DNA from 3 places in the Paenibacillus albicereus genome. Region 2 is predicted to be linked to each of the others. Evidence: riboswitches for the same ligand, from Rfam matches in the RefSeq annotation. Region 2 holds a riboswitch; each other region holds the start of a gene.
The links. Region 2 has a riboswitch for cyclic di-AMP ahead of HGI30_RS20325 (hypothetical protein). Riboswitches for the same ligand answer to the same signal wherever they lie in the genome.
Positions count from the first base shown of each region.

Region 1: another riboswitch for cyclic di-AMP. It lies ahead of HGI30_RS00140 (resuscitation-promoting factor); the one in region 2 lies ahead of HGI30_RS20325 (hypothetical protein).
Region 3: another riboswitch for cyclic di-AMP. It lies ahead of HGI30_RS17760 (TrkH family potassium uptake protein); the one in region 2 lies ahead of HGI30_RS20325 (hypothetical protein).

Region 1 is NZ_CP051428.1:25,105-30,874, reverse strand. It holds gene rsmA (16S rRNA (adenine(1518)-N(6)/adenine(1519)-N(6))-dimethyltransferase RsmA) at 1-760, opposite strand, end outside; gene rnmV (ribonuclease M5) at 757-1,305, opposite strand; gene HGI30_RS00140 (resuscitation-promoting factor) at 1,454-2,608, opposite strand; cyclic di-AMP (ydaO/yuaA leader) riboswitch at 2,845-3,065, opposite strand; gene HGI30_RS00135 (TatD family hydrolase) at 3,246-4,019, opposite strand; gene HGI30_RS00130 (HD domain-containing protein) at 4,033-5,358, opposite strand; gene HGI30_RS00125 (AbrB/MazE/SpoVT family DNA-binding domain-containing protein) at 5,625-5,770, shown strand, end outside.
Region 2 is NZ_CP051428.1:4,525,085-4,530,854, forward strand. It holds gene uvsE (UV DNA damage repair endonuclease UvsE) at 1-966, opposite strand, end outside; gene HGI30_RS20310 (hypothetical protein) at 963-1,280, opposite strand; gene HGI30_RS20315 (D-alanine--D-alanine ligase) at 1,362-2,489, opposite strand; gene HGI30_RS20320 (amidase domain-containing protein) at 2,582-3,700, opposite strand; cyclic di-AMP (ydaO/yuaA leader) riboswitch at 3,911-4,102, shown strand; gene HGI30_RS20325 (hypothetical protein) at 4,108-4,734, shown strand; gene HGI30_RS20330 (cysteine-rich CWC family protein) at 4,974-5,177, opposite strand.
Region 3 is NZ_CP051428.1:3,958,552-3,964,321, forward strand. It holds gene HGI30_RS17760 (TrkH family potassium uptake protein) at 1-999, opposite strand, end outside; cyclic di-AMP (ydaO/yuaA leader) riboswitch at 1,070-1,245, opposite strand; gene HGI30_RS17765 (CPBP family intramembrane glutamic endopeptidase) at 1,493-3,115, shown strand; gene uvrC (excinuclease ABC subunit UvrC) at 3,189-5,093, opposite strand; gene HGI30_RS17775 (YqzM family protein) at 5,377-5,529, shown strand; gene HGI30_RS17780 (ArsR/SmtB family transcription factor) at 5,680-5,770, shown strand, end outside.

The DNA.
Region 1 (5,770 bases), 670 kb from region 2:
GCTCCTCGCGGCGGCTCTTGCCGATCCAGGACGAGAGGTTGTTGTGGATCGTCTTGCGCCGCTGCGCGAAGCAGGCTTGCACGGTGCGGAAGAAGAAGTCCTCGTCGGCGACCTCCACCGCAGGCTTGTCCCGCATCGCGAGCTTGATGACCGCCGAATCGACGTTCGGCTGCGGGATGAACACCGTATGCGGCACGATGCAGACCAGCTCCGGCACCGCATAATACTGCACGGCCACGCTGAGGCTGCCATAAGCTTTGGTGCCCGGCTTCGCCGCCATCCGCTCGGCGACCTCCTTTTGGATCATGACCACGATATTCTCCAGCGGCAGCCGCTGCTCAAGCAGCTTCATCAGGATCGGCGTGGTCACATAATACGGGAGATTGGCTACGACGCTGACCGCGCTAGTCCCCGCGAACTTGTCGCGGAACAGCTGGTGCAGGTCCAGGTCCAGCACGTCGGCATGCACGACCGACACATGCTCCTCCGCTCCGAGCACCTCCTGCAGGATCGGAATGAGCCGCTGGTCGATCTCGACCGCGGCGACCGCCTTCGCCTGCCGGGCCAGCTGCTCCGTCAGCGCGCCGATGCCGGGTCCGATCTCCAGCGCGCCTTTCGTCTTGTCCAGTCCGGCGGCCGACACGATCTTGTTCAGGATATTCGGATCGATCAGAAAGTTCTGGCCCAGGCTCTTTTTGAAGGAAAATCCATGCCGCTCGATGATTTCCTTTGTCCTTCTCGGTGTCGCTACATCGCTCATGATCCGATTTCCCCTTCCATCTGCTCCAGCGCCTCGCGGAATTCCCTTCGGGTGATCCGAAAGCTCGTGCAGCGCTTCATGAACTGCTTGCCGTTGCAATAGCCGATGCCCAGCCGGTTGCCCATGAGCAGCCTCCGCCGAGCGGCATCGGGATGCACGAGCAAGCCTGCCTCCATCAGATCAGCATGGGTGAGTTCCGGCTCGCCCTCCGAGCCTTCCGTCCGCACGGTCGCAAGCGCGCGGCGCACGGCTTCCGGCGAGGCGTTCTCGACGCCGATATCCCCGCGATAGAGGGCATCCTCCTGAGGCAGGAACGCATGCTTGCAGCCCGGGATGCGCTGCGAGACGATCTTGCGGATGCGTTCGCCGGCGTGGTCGGGGTCCGTGAAGATGATGACGCCGCGCCGCTCCATCGCCAGCTCGATCCGGCGGAGCACCTCCTCGCCGATGGCCGAGCCGTTCGTTTCGATCGTATCCGCCTCGACCGCCCGCTTGATCGCCGTCGTATCGTCCTTGCCCTCCACCACGATGATTTCCTTGATCACTGGCTTGTCTCCTTTGATTCCGCTTGCTTGCGACCGGGTATAAGATCACGACTAGCTTTAACCCTTTTGCAATCCCTTACTCCCCGCATTTTCCTTATAAACGCCCAAAAACGGGCCGCTGAAAAACAGCGGGCCCGCTCGCAAACGATCAGCTCAGCTTCGGCTTGGTCGGTCCAAGGACATAGACCGTAAAGCCGCGCTTCTTGCCGAATTTCTTCACGTAGGATTCACTTTCGTAAAACACGTCGATTTTCTTGCCGTTGATCGCTCCGCCCGTGTCTTCGGCGCGGCGGAAGCCGATTCCTTCTATATACACCCACCATCCCAGCGGGATGACGTCCGGGTCGACTGCAATGGTGCGCCCTTCGGAAACTTTTGCTCCCGAGGCGGTGATGCCGTAACCGGGATCGCCCTTGGATTTGCCTGTAGAGGCGAATCCGGCGGTATACGCGGTCAGGGTAACGTTCGTAAGAACTTTCTTCGCTTTGAGATTGAGACCGGATTTGGTCTGAGCTGCAGTCGGAGATGAGGATGCCGCGGTCAGGACCGCTGGTTTCGGTTTAGGCTTTTCCTTGGTTCCCACCGCCACGACCTTGCTGACGGCTTGTTTCTCCATGGATTTGGCGAGCAGAGTCTTCGTGACCAGTTTGCCGTCCTGGTACACCTTTTCGAAGGTTTTGACGAGTTGGCCGTTCTGGCCGGACTTCACCATCTTGAGCTGCCCCTTTTCCAGGGTAGCGTCCTCCTTGCGGACGACGGTGAACGGAATGTCGTGCGTGGTCTTCATTTGATGCTTGTCGATCCTCATGACGCGGATCGTCATATTGGCTTTCAGCTTGGTTTCGGAGCTTGGGAATATTTTATCCTGCTCCCGAACGTCGATATGGGATTCTCCGATCGCCGCTTCCACGGTCTTTTTGGTGGTCTTTACCTGCAGGGTCTTGCCGTCGGCAAGAATCGTCACCGGCACCGCCTGGTCGATCACGATGCGGTCGCCTTCCTGGAGCGCGGCCCCGAGCGGAGTCGACATCTCGTCATGCGGTCCGACCGCGATCGCCTGCTCCTCCAGCAGCTGCTGGAGCGAGGAATGGCTCGTGCTTACGATTTTTTCCTGCCCGTTCAACACCAGAGAGACGCTTTTTTCCGACGTCCCTTTCAGCAACACCAAAAACATGAAAGTCATTGCGAGTGAGATCGTTAAGCTAAGGATAATCAAACGCAGGTTGTCATGCTTCCATCGCCATTGGAAAGACTTGCTGGATGATCGTTGTACATGGGTTTCCTTTAAGGGGATAGCGCCCACTTCTTCGGTCCTCCTTACATAGCCCCGCCGCCTCGTGTACCACATGATAATTCAAGACGCGACTATTAGGTTTTGTACGTGCCGAGCAGCACGCCGCTGGCAGCCTCGCCTCACCTCCACCGTTAACCCTATGTCGACGTATAATTCATTATTCAAACAAAAAGAAGCCGTCGACAGAGGATCTGTTTCGTGGCTTCCCGGGTGGTCACGATCAGGTGGAAGTGGAGCACGAGGTTGATCTCTCTTATATGCGCTTACGAGGTTAGCTGACGGGTTCGGGCAAGAGAGCTGCCCTATCGCGGCCGGACCCTGCTCATGGTCCCGGCGAATTCACCCCTGGAAAAGTACAGCTTGTCCGGCATCAAGCGACATCCTAACGCGATGTGCCGCTTGCTCCTTTTCGGCTGCATTGGTTCCCCCGTTCTCCCCGATCAGGGAGATTAAGCGTATGATGAACATTCTGCATCACTCAAAGCTCTGTGTTGAATCATACCGTTTCCTTCAAGCGATTGTAAAGACACGATAAAATCCTCTGAGATTCAAAATCGAGGGTTTTCGGACGATGGCGGATGATTTGGCTAAGGAAAGGCCAATTTTTCTCGTCTACAAGCCTTTTTTCAACCGATATCACGCCATTTTAAGAAATTTGGAAACATTTTCTTGCATTTGCCGAAGTGATGGAAACGATTTCTTCTACAGATTTACCTTTTATTTCCGCCGCTGTTTCCGCTACAAGAGTGACGAACGAGGACTCGTTCCGCTTGCCCCGATGAGGGTGCGGAGCGAGATAAGGGGAGTCCGTTTCCAGCAGCAGTCGGTCCAGCGGCACTTGCGCGAGCACCTCTTTGGGGACCCTTGCATTTTTGAAGGTGACCGGTCCGCCGAACGAGATGTAGAAGTTCATGTCGAGGCATTTCTTTGCCGTTTCCCAGCTGCCGGAGAAGCAGTGCATGATGCCTCCCACCTCGTCCGCCTTCTCCTCCCGGAGGATGCGGACGACATCCTCGTGGGCGTCGCGGTTATGGATGACGATCGGCTTGCGGCAGCGCTTGGCGATGGCGATCTGGTCGCGGAACGCCTGCTGCTGGACTTCCTTGGGAGAAGTATCCCAGTAATAATCCAGACCGATCTCGCCGATCGCGGCGACCTTCGGATGGCTCATCAGCGATTCGATCCAAGCCAGGTCTCCCTCGCGCAGATCCACCGTATCGGTCGGATGCCAGCCGACGATGGCGTAGATGAACGGATGCGTTTCGGCAAGCTTCAGCGTCGTCGGGATCGTTTCCCGATTGAAGCCGACATTGAACATCAGCTCTACGCCGGCTTCCCGCGCGCGCTGGATCGCTTCGGCACGGTCGTTGTCGAATTTAGGCGAGTCCATATGGGTGTGCGTGTCGATGATTCCTTTCATGGTTCGACTCCTTTCATGCGTCGCCGCTCGGCTCCAAGCCCAGCCGGGCCAGAGTGCGCGGCTTCAGCTTCCGCCGGATCCGTCCGGCCGCTTCTTCATCATAGTAAAGGCGGTATTGGCCTCGGTGCATGCCTGTAATCGAGGGAACGACATCGGAGCGCCGCGAGATTTCAGTCACCGCTCCGCTCGGCTCGAGGAGCAGGATCGGCGGCTTGCCTCTCCCGCCCTCGGTCAAGCCCTCGGCGGCCGAACGATACACATGATAAGGAAGATCGTACGGGAAATCAATTTCAAGCTCATAGCCCGGGTCCATCCCGGCGGCTGCCAATTCCTCGAAGCATAGCTGCGCTTCTGATTCGTGCTCTTTTTCGAAGGTTATATACTTGTACAATCGGCGATGTAGGAACCTGCCGCACAGCTGGGACAGCAGCTTGTCCTCCTCCTCCGTCCATGCCGCGAAGGCCGTCTGTACGAGCGCCTCGTCGAGCTTGAGGTACGAGGCGACGTCAAGCTCGCCGCGGAACAGCTTGAGGATCGGGTCCGGTATCCACGCGAAGGCATACCCCGACCGGCACAGCTCTTGCGCACGGAGCAGAATCTTGCGAAGGATGATCTCCGAGCTGCGGGTGACCGGATGGAAGTACACCTGCCAGTACATCTGGTAGCGGCTCATGAGATAATCCTCCACCGCATGCATCCCGCTTCCTTTGACGACGATCCGCCCCTGATGGGGCCGCAGCACGCGCAGGATCCGGTCGAGATCGAACGTGCCGTAGTTCGCGCCCGTAAAATAGGCGTCCCGCAGCAGATAATCCATCCGATCCGCATCCATCTGGCTCGAGACGAGATTGACGACGATCGGCTTCTCGTAGTTCTTGCGGATTACCGATGCCACCTTGCGCGGAAAATCGGGATCCACCGTCCGCAGAAGCCGGTTCACTTCCGTCTTTCCCTCTATTATATGGCAGCTCCATTCCTCATGGTCGAACTCCATGACTTCCTCGATGGAGTGGGAGAACGGACCATGCCCCAGGTCGTGAAGCAGAGCCGCGCATAGGCAGAGCAGCTTCTCCTCCCTCGGCCAGTCCGGATACTCGCTCCGCTCGAATTGCGATATGATGCGGCGAGTGATCTCATATACGCCCAGAGAATGGCTGAACCGGCTATGCTCCGCCCCGTGAAAGACCAGATAGGTCGTGCCGAGCTGGCGGATTCTCCGCAGCCGCTGGAATTCCGGCGTATCGATCAGATCCCAGATCAGTTGATCTTGCACGTAGATATACTTGTGGACAGGATCCTTGAATACTTTCTCTTCCTCCAGCCTCGTCACGCCATCCACCTAGCTTTCCGTTCATATTTTCGACAAAAACCATAGACTGATGTCGAATACTGTCGTATTTTTATTTCCAATTGAATGAAGCATAGTGTAAGATAATCTAGGTTCCAATCCCTTACAAAGCCTGTTAATCCGTATTTTTACGCGAAATGCGCATGAAATGTCTGGTTGACTGATTTGGGAATGGTTGGTATGATAAGGATCATAAAAAGTAGCTTTTTGTCGAATCATGACGATACATGAACCTATGAAAGGGGTTAAGTTGCCCTATGATGAAATCTACTGGAATTGTACGTAAAGTCGATGAGCTCGGACGCGTCGTCATCCCGATCGAGCTGCGCCGCACCCTCGGCATCGGAGAGAAGGACGCCCTGGAAATTTATGTGGACGGAGAACGCATCATGCTCAAGAAGTA
Region 2 (5,770 bases):
CTCCAGCTTGCGCATCTCGTCCATGAGCGAGACGAGCGCCTGGTCCTTGGCCTTGGCCTCAAGCATGCAGTCGATGTGCGTCACCGAGTCCTTGACGCTGCGCAGGAACGCGAGCAGCGGCCCCGGCTCCACGCCGTCGGCATGGCCGCGCGGGTCGCTGAGGCTCTTCGGGCTGGAGGCATGGATCTTGGGCGGCAGCCCTGTCGATCCGCCGTCCAGGCCGAGCCGCTCCTGCTCCCGGCGCCACGTGGCGGCGATGCGCGGCCACAGCTCGCCATGCAGCGACTCCGCCGTCTCGCCTCCGTCGTTGACCCAGTGGTGATGGATATCGAGCACGACCGGATTGCCTGTCGTCTCGGCGATGTCCAGCGTCTCGCGCACGTTGAACGTCTTGTCGTCGTTCTCGAGCGTCACCCGCCCTCGCAGCGCCGGATGCAGCTCAACGAACTGGCGGACGAAGCGCTCTCCGGACACGGCCTTGTCGCCGTACGCGCCGCCGACGTGGATGTTGCATTTGGACCGCTCGTCCAGCCCCATCGCCTCCAGCATGCGGACATGATGCTCCATGTCGCGGATCGAGCTGCGCAGCACCTCCGGCCGCGGCGTGCTGAACACGCAGAAGTGGTCGGGGTGGAAGCTGACGCGCATGCCGTGCTCCCGCACGTACGCGCCGATGTCGTAGAACGCCGGGGCCAGCGCCGGATACGGGTCCCAATCCTGCAGCGCTTCATGCGTAGCGAGCGGGATGAGCTTGGAAGAGAAGCGGTACATATGGATATCCGAGAAGCGGTTGTTCTTCAGGATGCGCAGCGTGCTGCGCAGGTTGTCTTCGGCGATGCGCTCCAGCCTGGCGAGAGCGGCCTCCCGGTCGCCCAGCTTGGCGAAGTTCGTGTAGGTCATCGTGCGCGACGGAGAGGCGTTCTCCAGCAGCAGGCTCATCGCGACAAAGCCGAAGCGGACGATCATCTCCGCTCACCGAAGAACATCTCATGCGCGAGCGCCGTCTGGACGCGGGACTCTTCCTCGGTCAGCTTGCGCACCAGCTCCATCTCGACCTGGGTGACCTCCTGGCCCTGGAAGTTGATCTCCGCGATGGAGGCGAGGATGCGCACGATCGCGATCGCCCGGTTGTCCGGCGTATAGGCGATCACCTTCTGGCCCGTCGGAAAGACGCGGAAGCCGCTCTTGACCATCTTGCCCTTGCCGTATTCCAGCAGCTCGTACAGCTCCTGCTCGGACTTGAACTTGCAGACGGAATTGAATTCGGTGGCGAAGCCCATTGCTTGTCCCTCCTCTGTATGTAAAAAAGCGCCTCCCCAGCGCAAGGCTCTGCCTGGGGAAAGCACGCTTCGGGCGGCCGATCAGCCGCCGTATTGGATCTTCTGCTTGTCGGCATGGCGCGCCAGCGCCAGCTCGATCAGCGTGTCGAGCAGCTCGCGGTACGACAGGCCGGTTTCCTTCCACATCAGCGGGTACATGCTGTACGGCGTGAAGCCGGGCATCGTGTTGACCTCGTTGATGAGCAGCTGGCCGTCGCTCTTGCGGAGGAAAAAGTCCACGCGCGAGAGCCCCGAGCCGTCGATCGCCAGGTAGGCGCGGATGGCCATCTCGCGCACCGCCTCGGCCGTCTCGTCCGGCAGGTCGGCCGGAATCTGCATGATGCTCGTGCCGTCGACGTACTTGGCGTTGTAGTCGTAGAAGTCCGCGCCGCTGATGACCTCGCCGGGCACGGAAGCCCGGGGCTCGTCGTTGCCGAGCACGCTCACCTCGATCTCGCGCGCGTCGACGAACTCCTCGACGACGACCTTGCGGTCGTAGCGCAGGGCCAGCTCCACGGCGGCGATCAGCTCCTCGCGGTTTTTAGCCTTGGAGATGCCGACGCTGCTGCCGAGGTTGGCCGGCTTGACGAAGCACGGATAGCCGAGCGCGACCTCGATCTCCATGACGAAGAACGTATGGTCCTTCTCCCACTGCGTGCGGTTGAAGCTGCGGTAGATGCACTGCGGCAGCCCTTCGTGGGCGAATACTTTTTTCATCGTGATTTTGTCCATGCCGACCGCCGAGGCGAGCACGCCCGCCCCGACATACGGGATGTTCGCCATCTCGAGCAGGCCCTGGATCGTGCCGTCCTCGCCGAAGGTGCCGTGCAGCAGCGGGAAGATGACGTCGACCGCCTTCTCCGGCGCGGCCGCGGCGGCGGCGGCCTGCAGCGCGGTCTCGCCCGCCGGCGCCGGCGCCAGGCCGCCGAATACCGGCGCGAGCGCCATGCTGCTGTCGCCGCCCTCCAGCTTCAGCTGCTCCACGCTGTCCGGAGCCGCGAGCAGCACGCTCGCCGAGCGCCACTCGCCCGTTTTGGTGATATAGAAGGGCTGGATCTCGTATTTGTCGAAATCGAATGCCCCCATGACCGCCAGCGCCGTCTGCAGCGAGACCTCGTGCTCTCCCGACTTGCCTCCGTAGACCAGTCCGACGCGAATCTTCTCTCCCATGATGGTTGACCTCCGGTACCCTCTCGAAATGAGGATGCCAACAACCGGGCCCGCCTATACGGACCGGCTGCGGGCATCCTGGCCGTGCTGCCTTACATGCTGTCGCTCAAATGATAGAACCGGTAGCGGGTCTGCTCCGTCCATGCGTATGAATCCTTGTAATCCCAGTAGCGGTGGCGGCTCGGCACCGTATTGGCGTTGACGAGCGGCATGCCGTCCCCGTCGAACGCCGTCACGATCGTCGTATGCTGGAAGCGGCCGTCGCCGTTCCAGTCGTAGGCGATCACGTCGCCGAGCTCCAGCTCCGCCGCGCTCTCCACCGGCGTCGCCCTCATGCCGGACGAGCGGGGGAAGCTCAAGTACAGCTGGAACGCATTGGACACGGCCCAGCTGTAGCTCCATTGCTCCTGGCCGCCCGTCCGTCCCTTGTACCACCAGCCGGATTCCCTTTTCCCAGTATAGTTCATCGGCGCTTCCCCTGCAAAGACGCTCTGCGACACGTAATTGGTGCAGTTGACCTCGAATTCCTCGTAGGCGGGGTTCGGCTCGTTCCACCACTGGTCCGCGTAGGCGGCGGCCAGCTCCCGCCGGTAGCGGACGGCGCGGGAGCGCGTGTTGATCCGCGGCACGACGCCATGGTTGAGGAACGGACGCGGCGCGCCGGGGGGCTGGATGCCGCTGCCCCCGCCGTTGCCGTAGGAGCGATGCTCGGCGAGCGCGCTGTCCGCCGCGGCATGGCCGTAGCGCGGACGCCGCTCCCCCACGAGCGGCTCGACCCGCGTCAGCCGCCAGCCTCCGTCCGGGCCGCCCGAATCCAGCCATAGCCGCTCGCGCTCGATGCGCTCCTCCGTATACTGCCGCCCTTTGTGCTGGACATGCCGCTTCAGATGCAGCCGGAGCACGACCGATACCTCCGCGCCGGATTCGTTGATCTTGACCAGCGCGGCCCGCGTCTCGCACTGGGAGGTGAGCAGGTCGCGCTCCTCGGCGCGTTCCCGCTGCCGCTGGAGCCGCTGCAGCAGGCGCAGCCGATGGTCCGCGTCCGTCATGATCCCGGCGAGCGCGCCGTCGCGCAGCTCCACCTCGGCTTGGTTGCACGCCTGCACGTAGCGCTGCACGGCGCCGCGCCAGCCTTCCGCCGGGCCGCCCCGGCGCTCCGCCTCGCCGGCATCGGCTTGCGGAGGCCTTTTTCCCACCTTGATCCGCGGCATCCTTCCCCATCCTCTCTCCGAAGCGCTATTCGTCCATCTTAATTCCCATCCTATGTCGGACGCGGCCCGGATTATGAACCGATTCCACGAAAGCGCTTTAGAGGGATGATCGGTCCGATTGGACGAGTTCCCGACAGGTTTCCATCGAATTTTCGCTAAATATAGCCTTTTACAAGACAGGCTGACCTGAAGTATGATAAAGTTCAGCACATTTCTATTCTGCTGAATTCCACGAAGGTGGAAGCGGGGGAACCAACCGCAGGCGTCTTTTCGCGCCTGCCGGGGTGAATCCGGCGCGCACCCGATGCGCGGCTGCCGAAGCCGCTGCGGTCTGCGCCCGGTAGGGCTACTCTCTTGGCCCGAATCCGTCAGCTAACCCCGTAAGCAACCAAAGGAGAGGTTCGACCATGTCTTTGCAGGAACGCTTTACGGGCGGTCCGGATCCGAGACGGCTGCGAGCCGTCCGCCGCTCCGCCGCATCCGTCGCCGAGCAGGAAACCGCCTGCTCCGCCGCATCCGTCGCCGAGCAGGAAACCGCCTGCTCCGTCGCGCTGCCGCTTCCCGTCGTGCTGGACACGTCCGATGCCGTCGAGGAGGCAGGTCTACACGACCTCCGCGCGGAGCTGATCGGCCAGGAGCCGCTCGCTCCCGACCGCCGCATCCGCCGCATCGACCTGTTCATCAGCCGCACCGCGGCGATGCTCGCCTCAGGCAGCGGCGACTATCTGGTCGCGCTTCATCTTTATGCAGGCTCGAGCCTGCACCGTGCCGTCGTCACGATGTCCTACTCCGAGGCTCCCTCCGATTGGCAGAGCTGGAGCAGCTGGTTCCAAGCGTTCGTCGGCGTTCCGAGCGACGAGGCCATGTCGGTGCTCTACTATGACGCCGAATGGATCAGCGATCATCGGGACCGTCTTTTGCGCAAGGCTCTGGAGCCGAGCTCCAGGGAAGCGATGCCCTTTCCCGCCACCGCCTTCTGGAGAAGGCACCACCTCATCGAATCATCCGACATCCATATCCAGCACTCGATGTAACCCGCCGCTCGGACCATCCGCTGATCCCTGATGCTCATGATGCTCATGCAGGAAGCCCCCGAAGGGCTTGTCCCTCGGGGGCTTCGCTGCGTCTATGGGGACGGGGCCGCTCCTGGGTCGAGCCCGCGCCGCTTCGGGAGCTCCAACAGGGAGGGAACCGCTCCTGTTCCGATCGCACGCCTGCCATCGACCCAGGCTCGCATGGCCCGGCAGGCGCGCTCCATCCTTTTCGGGCGGCGTCAGCCCTGCTCGCCGGCGGCTGTCCTGCGGCAATCGTCGCAGATGCATGCCTGGCCTTGAAGCGGCTTCGGCACCCGTTCCAGCAGCTCGGGCGGGAAGGCCGCCTCCATGCACCAGCAGCCGGACGGATCCCGCCCCGCTGCCGCCGCGCATCCGTTGTCCCCGTCGCACAGAGGACAGCGCCCGCTGTCGATGCTGGTCATGATCGCTTCACGCTCCTTTGTCTTGCCGCTCTTGTGTCTTGCCGCTCCCGTGTCTTGCCGCTCTTGCGCCGGCACCCTTGGCACCTATGGCAGCGGCTTCATGCCCTAACGACGCCTGAGAAGCTTAGAAGCCTATTTTCCCGCTTTTCTTTGAGCTTACGACGTATCAGACGCTTAGAGCCTCCTCCTGACGTTATTCTCAGCAAATAAATGCCTCTTGCCGTCTCTAAGCTCCTCACTCGTCGTTAGCTCAGGACTAGGCATGAATTCGGCCTCTTAACGAGCTGATTCGTCGTTAGCCTGATTCGTCGGTAGCCTGATTCGTCGTTAGCCTGTTCGTCGTTAGCCTGTTCGTCGTTAGCGTGTTCGTCGTTAGCCTGATTCGTCGTTAGCGTGTTCGTCGCTAGCGTGTTCGTCGTTAGCCTGTTCGTCGTTAGCCGAATGCGCTCGAGCTCGCCTTTCATCTATGCGCCTATCTTATCCATACAATGGAGGAGGTTGGTGGATTCGTCGACACTCGATTGCCCGCCTAGCTTCATCCAGCCCGGCTCGCCGCACTCCGCCATGAAAAAGGCAAAGACGGGACGAAGCGG
Region 3 (5,770 bases), 570 kb from region 2:
CATCGCCCACATCGCCGCAGCGAGCGTCATGAACGTCGTCGTCTTGATGCCGCCCCCGGTCGAGCCCGGCGACGCTCCGATGAACATGAGGATAATCATGAAGAACAGGCTCGCCTGGGTAAGCGCTCCGATATCCACCGAGTTCGGGCCGGCGGTGCGCGTCGCGACCGACTGGAACAGCGAGGCGAGCAGCTTGCCGCCCAGGTCGAGCGGCCCCATCGTGCCGGGGTTGCCGTACTCGAACAGGAAGATGACGACCGTGCCCAGCGATACGAGCCCGCCGGTCGCCAGCAGCACGACTTTGGAGTGGAGCGTCAGCCGGCGCTGCCTGCGGAAGTCGACCAGATCGGACAGGACGATGAAGCCGAGCCCGCCCAGGATGACAAGCGAGACGGTGACGAGATTGACGAGCGGATCCGCGACGTAAGCGGTCATGCTGCGGTACTCGCCCATGATGTCGAAGCCGGCGTTGTTGAACATCGAGATCGCATGGAAGATGCCGTAGTAGACCGCCTGGCCGATCGGCATGTCGTACAGGAAGCGGATCGCGTACAGCAGCGCTCCGCAGCCTTCGATGACGAGCGAGTAGAGCAGGACGCGGCGGATCAGCCGCACGATGCCCTCCATCGAGCCCTGGTTCATCGCTTCCTGCAGCAGCAGCCGGTCCTTGAGCGAGATCCGCTTGCGCAGCACGAGCGCGAACAGCGTCGCCATCGTCATGAAGCCGAGACCTCCGACCTGGATCATCAGCAGGATAATCAGCTGTCCCGCGATCGAGTAGTGCGTCCCGGTGTCGACGACGACGAGGCCGGTGACGCATGTGGCGGATGTCGCGGTGAAGAGGGCGTCGATCCAGCGCGTCCCCTGGCCGTCCGCAGTGGCGAACGGCTGCATGAGCAGCAGCGAGCCGAGCAGGATGATGAGCCCGAAGCCGGCGATCAGAATCCGCGGCGGGGATGGGATGAGCAGCTGCTTGAGCTGCAGCCTCCATGCGGTCATAGGCGGGAAGTCTCCTTTTTTTGAACACGACAAAAAGGCACCGGAAACACCCGGTGCCCAGCGCCTGTGTGAGTCCTGTCATGAAGCCTGCGAGGTTAGCTGACGGATTCGGGCGTGACGGCCGCCCTAACCGCCGGGGCATGTCCCCGGCGGCATTCACCCCTGCGGACGGCAGCTGCTCGAGCGGCCGTCCGCGCTGGTTCCCCCGCTTCCGGCGCATCGTCCGGAATTCGGCAGTTTAAAGTTCTATAGGATCGGATTTGATTATATAGGATAAAGGACAGGTTACCAAACGCATCGGCGGGCGATGGCGGCCGATTTGCTTCGTTATTCGGGGCTGGCGGACTTTGCGGCGGATGCTATCCCCATCGCGCTCGCTCTTTTGGCCGCTGGCTCGTCCGCACGCCCGGGCGGCATGGATAAAAGGAAAGCCGCTGTGGTAAGGTTAAACCATGGATCCAACCAGGCAGCGCCATCAGCAAGGAGGACTTCAATGAATTCATCCCGTCTCGATCAAGCTTTTCGAAGGTACGTATGGTATGGCGCGATCGGAGCCGCTTTATTCCTGCTGCTGCAGGTCATCCCTTCGGCAGCGGGGCTCGGCGAGGAGATGGAGCCGGCTCATCCGGTCAGCCGCGAGCAGGCGTTGGCGGCGGCAGCCGACTTCGCCCAGATGCAGCTGGGGTCGCTTCCGCAGAACGCCCATGCCGTGCATCAGGCCGACCGGCTGATGGCCGGCTATGTCGCCAAGGAGAAGCTGGGCAAGACGATGGACAGCAGCGCCGGCCTCAAGGTGCCCGTCGATCTATGGCAGGTGACGCAGAACTTCGAGGACGGCCGGCGGCTGCTCGTCGAGATCGGCATGACGAGCGGCAAGCTCGTCGGCTGGAAGCAGCTGCTCGAGCCGTCCGGCGGCGACAGCAGCGGCTCCCCGCTGGAGGGCGGCGCCCTGGACCGGACTGTGCAGCGGCAGGCCGACGAGCTCGGGATCGGCCAGCTCCGCCGCGCCTTCGCCGGCGAAGGCGACTCCGTCCGCTACGAGGCCGATGGGATCACCGTCGGAGAAGCGAGGCTGACCGTCCTGGCCGAGGGCGAGCGGCTCGAGGGCGAAGGCCGGCTGACGCGATTCCAGCCCGTCTACGAGGTTCCTGCCTCCTACGCGGCCTACACGGAGGAGCAGGACCGGCTCGGCGAACGCCTGTCGCTGCTCGGCAACCTGCTGCCGTCCGGCGTCATGACGCTGCTCGCCATTGTTTACGCGATCGTCATGCGGCGCTTCACGTCGTTCCGCCGGGGCTGGGCGCTCGCGCTGATCTTCCTCGTCTTTTATACGATCAACAACTTCAACCTGCTGGACGGCCTGCGGGCCATCTACGGGGGCGAGGTCAACGCCGAGCTGGCGGCGATGGCGCAGCTCGTCTTCATGTCGGTGCTCACCTTCGCGATGGCGGTCGGCGCTTACTTCTCCCTCGTGGCCGGAGACGGCCTGTGGAGAGCCCAGGGCCGTCCGCTATGGACGGCCGGCCGGGAGCCCGGCTTCGGTGCCCAGGCGTGGAGCGCGATGAAGCTTGCCTACGTGCTCGCCTTCGTGCTGCTCGGCCTGCAGACGCTCATCCTCGGCGGCCTCTCGGCCGCCACAGGCGCCTGGGCGACGACCGACGTCACCCAGTCGCCCTACAACATGTCGGCGCTCTGGCTCATGCCTCTGCTCGCCTGGTGCGCCGCCATCCAGGAGGAGGCGGTATACCGGCTGTTCGGCATCGGACTGCTGATGAAATGGATCAAAAACCCGTTCATCGCCTCGCTCATCCCGACCGTGATCTGGGCGCTCGGCCATGTCACCTACCCGATCTATCCGTCGACCACCCGGCTGATCGAGCTGACGATCCTCGGCCTGCTGTTCTCGTACCTGTTCTTGAAGTTCGGCTTTTTCACCGCCGTCTTCACCCACGCGATCATGAACAGCGTGCTCATGTCGCTGTCGCTGTTCATGACCGGACGTCCCGTCGAAACCGTGGCGGGCGCCATCTACATCGCCGCTCCGATCGCAGTCGCCTGGCTGATGCGAAGGTACGGCATGCAGCGGAGCGCGGCCGCCTATCCGCCGCCGGCCTGACGCCGCATATGAAAAGAGACGAAGCGGACTTCCTAATCGCTTCGTCTCTTTTTGCCTCCGGCCGACCCAGCCGCTACTCCTCGCGGAGCGCCTCGACGATGCGCTCCGCGAGCTTGTCGCCGATGCCGAGCGGGCGGAAGTCCTCGGCCTTCGCCTCGCGGATCTTCTTGAGCGAGCCGAAATGCCTCAGCAGCTGCTTGCGCCGCTTCTCTCCGATGCCGGAAATCGAGTCGAGGCGCGATTCGGTCATGGACTTGCCGCGCTGCTCGCGGTGGAACGAGATCGCGAACCGGTGCACCTCGTCCTGGATGCGCTGCAGCAGGTAGAACTCCTGGCTGTCGCGCGGCAGCGTCACCGGCACCGGCGGATCGCCGACCATGAGCTGCGCCGTCTTGTGCTTGGCGTCCTTGACGAGGCCGCATACCGGCACCTGCAGGCCGAGCTCGTTCTCGAGGATGTCGTTAGCCGCGCTGATCTGGCCCCTGCCGCCGTCGACGACGATCAGGTCGGGCAGCGGTAGCCCTTCCTTGAGCACGCGCTCGTAGCGTCTGCGGATGACCTCCCGCATCGTCTCGTAATCGTCCGGCCCCTGCACGGTGCGCACCTTGTACTTGCGGTATTCCTTTTTGTCCGGCTTGCCGTCGGTGAAGACGACCATCGCGGAGACCGGGTTCGTGCCCTGGATGTTGGAGTTGTCGAACGCCTCGATGCGGCGGATGTCCGTCATGCCGAGATAGGCCGCGAGGCCCGTCGAAGCCTTGACGCTGCGCTCCTCGTCGCGCTCGATCAGCTTGAACTTCTCGTCGAGCGTCACCTTGGCGTTGCCCTCGGCCATCGCCACGACCTCGCGCTTGCGGCCCCGCTGCGGCAGATGGACCTTGACCTTGAGCCAGCTCTGCAGCGAGGCGCGCACCTCGTCGGCGGCCGAGCCGAGCGCCGGCTCGGCGCCGTCGGCCTCGTCCCCGCCGAGCCTCCCGCCCGCTGCGGGCGCGTCTGCGGCGACGCTCTCGGCGGCCGCCGCCTCGCCGTCCTTGCCCGCTGCCGGCGCGTCCGGCAGCGGCAGCAGGATTTCTTTGGGCAAGGCCGGATTGTCGCTGTAGTACTGCGTCACGAACGTCATGAAGTCGTCGTAGGCCTCGCCGTAATACGGGAACGACGTCGTGCGCCGCTCGATCAGCTTGCCGCCGCGCATATAAAGGATCTGGACGCACATCCAGCCCTTGTCGACGGCGAATCCGAACACGTCGCGGTCGAGCGCGTCGGCCAAGGTGATCTTCTGCTTTTCCATGACGGCGTCGATCGCCTGGATCTGGTCGCGGTACTCCTTGGCCCGCTCGAACTCCATCGCCTCCGCGGCCGCCGCCATCTTGCGCTGCAGCTCCGCCTTGACCTCGTCCTGGCCGCCGTTCAGGAAGCGCGCGATCTCCTGCACCATCGACTCGTAGGTGCCGGGCTCGACCTCGTACTCGCACGGCGCGATGCACTGGCCCAGGTGATAGTAGAGGCATACCTTGTCCGGCAGGGTGTTGCATTTGCGGAGCGGATACAGCCGGTCGAGCAGCTTCTTCGTCTGCTGAGCCGCGTAGGCGTTCGGATACGGGCCGAAATATTTGCCCTTGTCCTTCACGATCCGCCGCGTCACCTCGAGCTTCGGATGCTTCTCGTTCGTAATCTTGATGTACGGAAACGTCTTGTCGTCCTTGAGCAGGACGTTGTAGCGCGGATGGTACTGCTTGATGAGGTTGCATTCGAGAATGAGGGCTTCCATGTTGCTCGCCGTCACGATATATTCGAAGTCCCGGATCTCCGAGACGAGACGCTGCGTCTTGCCGTTGTGGGTCCCGTTGAAATACGAGCGCACCCGGTTCTTGAGCACCTTCGCCTTGCCGACGTAGATGATGGTGCCTTCGCCGTTCTTCATCAGGTAGCAGCCCGGCTGATCGGGCAGCAGGGCGAGCTTGCCCTTGATCTGATCCATGGCCCAGAGGCCTCCTTTCCGCGGCGCATCCGCAGGATTGCCGTACCTTCTATTGTAGCACAGCGCGCTTCGGCGAGTCAGTCCCCGTCGGCCGACAAGGCCGGCCGACCGATCGGCAGCAATCGCTTCCATCCGATCCGGACAGGCAAAATTCGCCTTTACATAAGTTCCGCAGTCTGGGTATACTACTAGGAGAAGTTGTCACGTCAGGTGCTGGCCCCCGGCCATGGACGCCGCCGCGCCGGCGGCAGGGACAGCGATATTGAAGCGAGGAGGACGCACAATGGAGAACGTCAACGTCAGAGATCCGCGCGAGCATGTGAACGAGGAGCCCCGCGACGACCTGAAGGATCTCGTGTTCGGATTCGGCGGCATGATCGGCTTTATGACCGTCGCCTATATCATCATGGTGGTTGTCAAGTACATCATCGACTAACGATCCGCTCCCATCCAACTCAACCCTCCGGCCCAGCCGGGAGGGTATTTATTTTTTATGGCCCATTGCAAATGACGTATTCGATGTGGTACTTTATTTCCATCTTTATCGAATCAATAAGAAAAATCACAAAGGAAAGGCGGGGATGTCATGGTCGAGGACAACGAGGACGTCAAGCAAGCCGTCAAAGTCTACAAAGCTCTCGGTGAACCGACCCGGATTAAAATCGCCATGCTGCTCA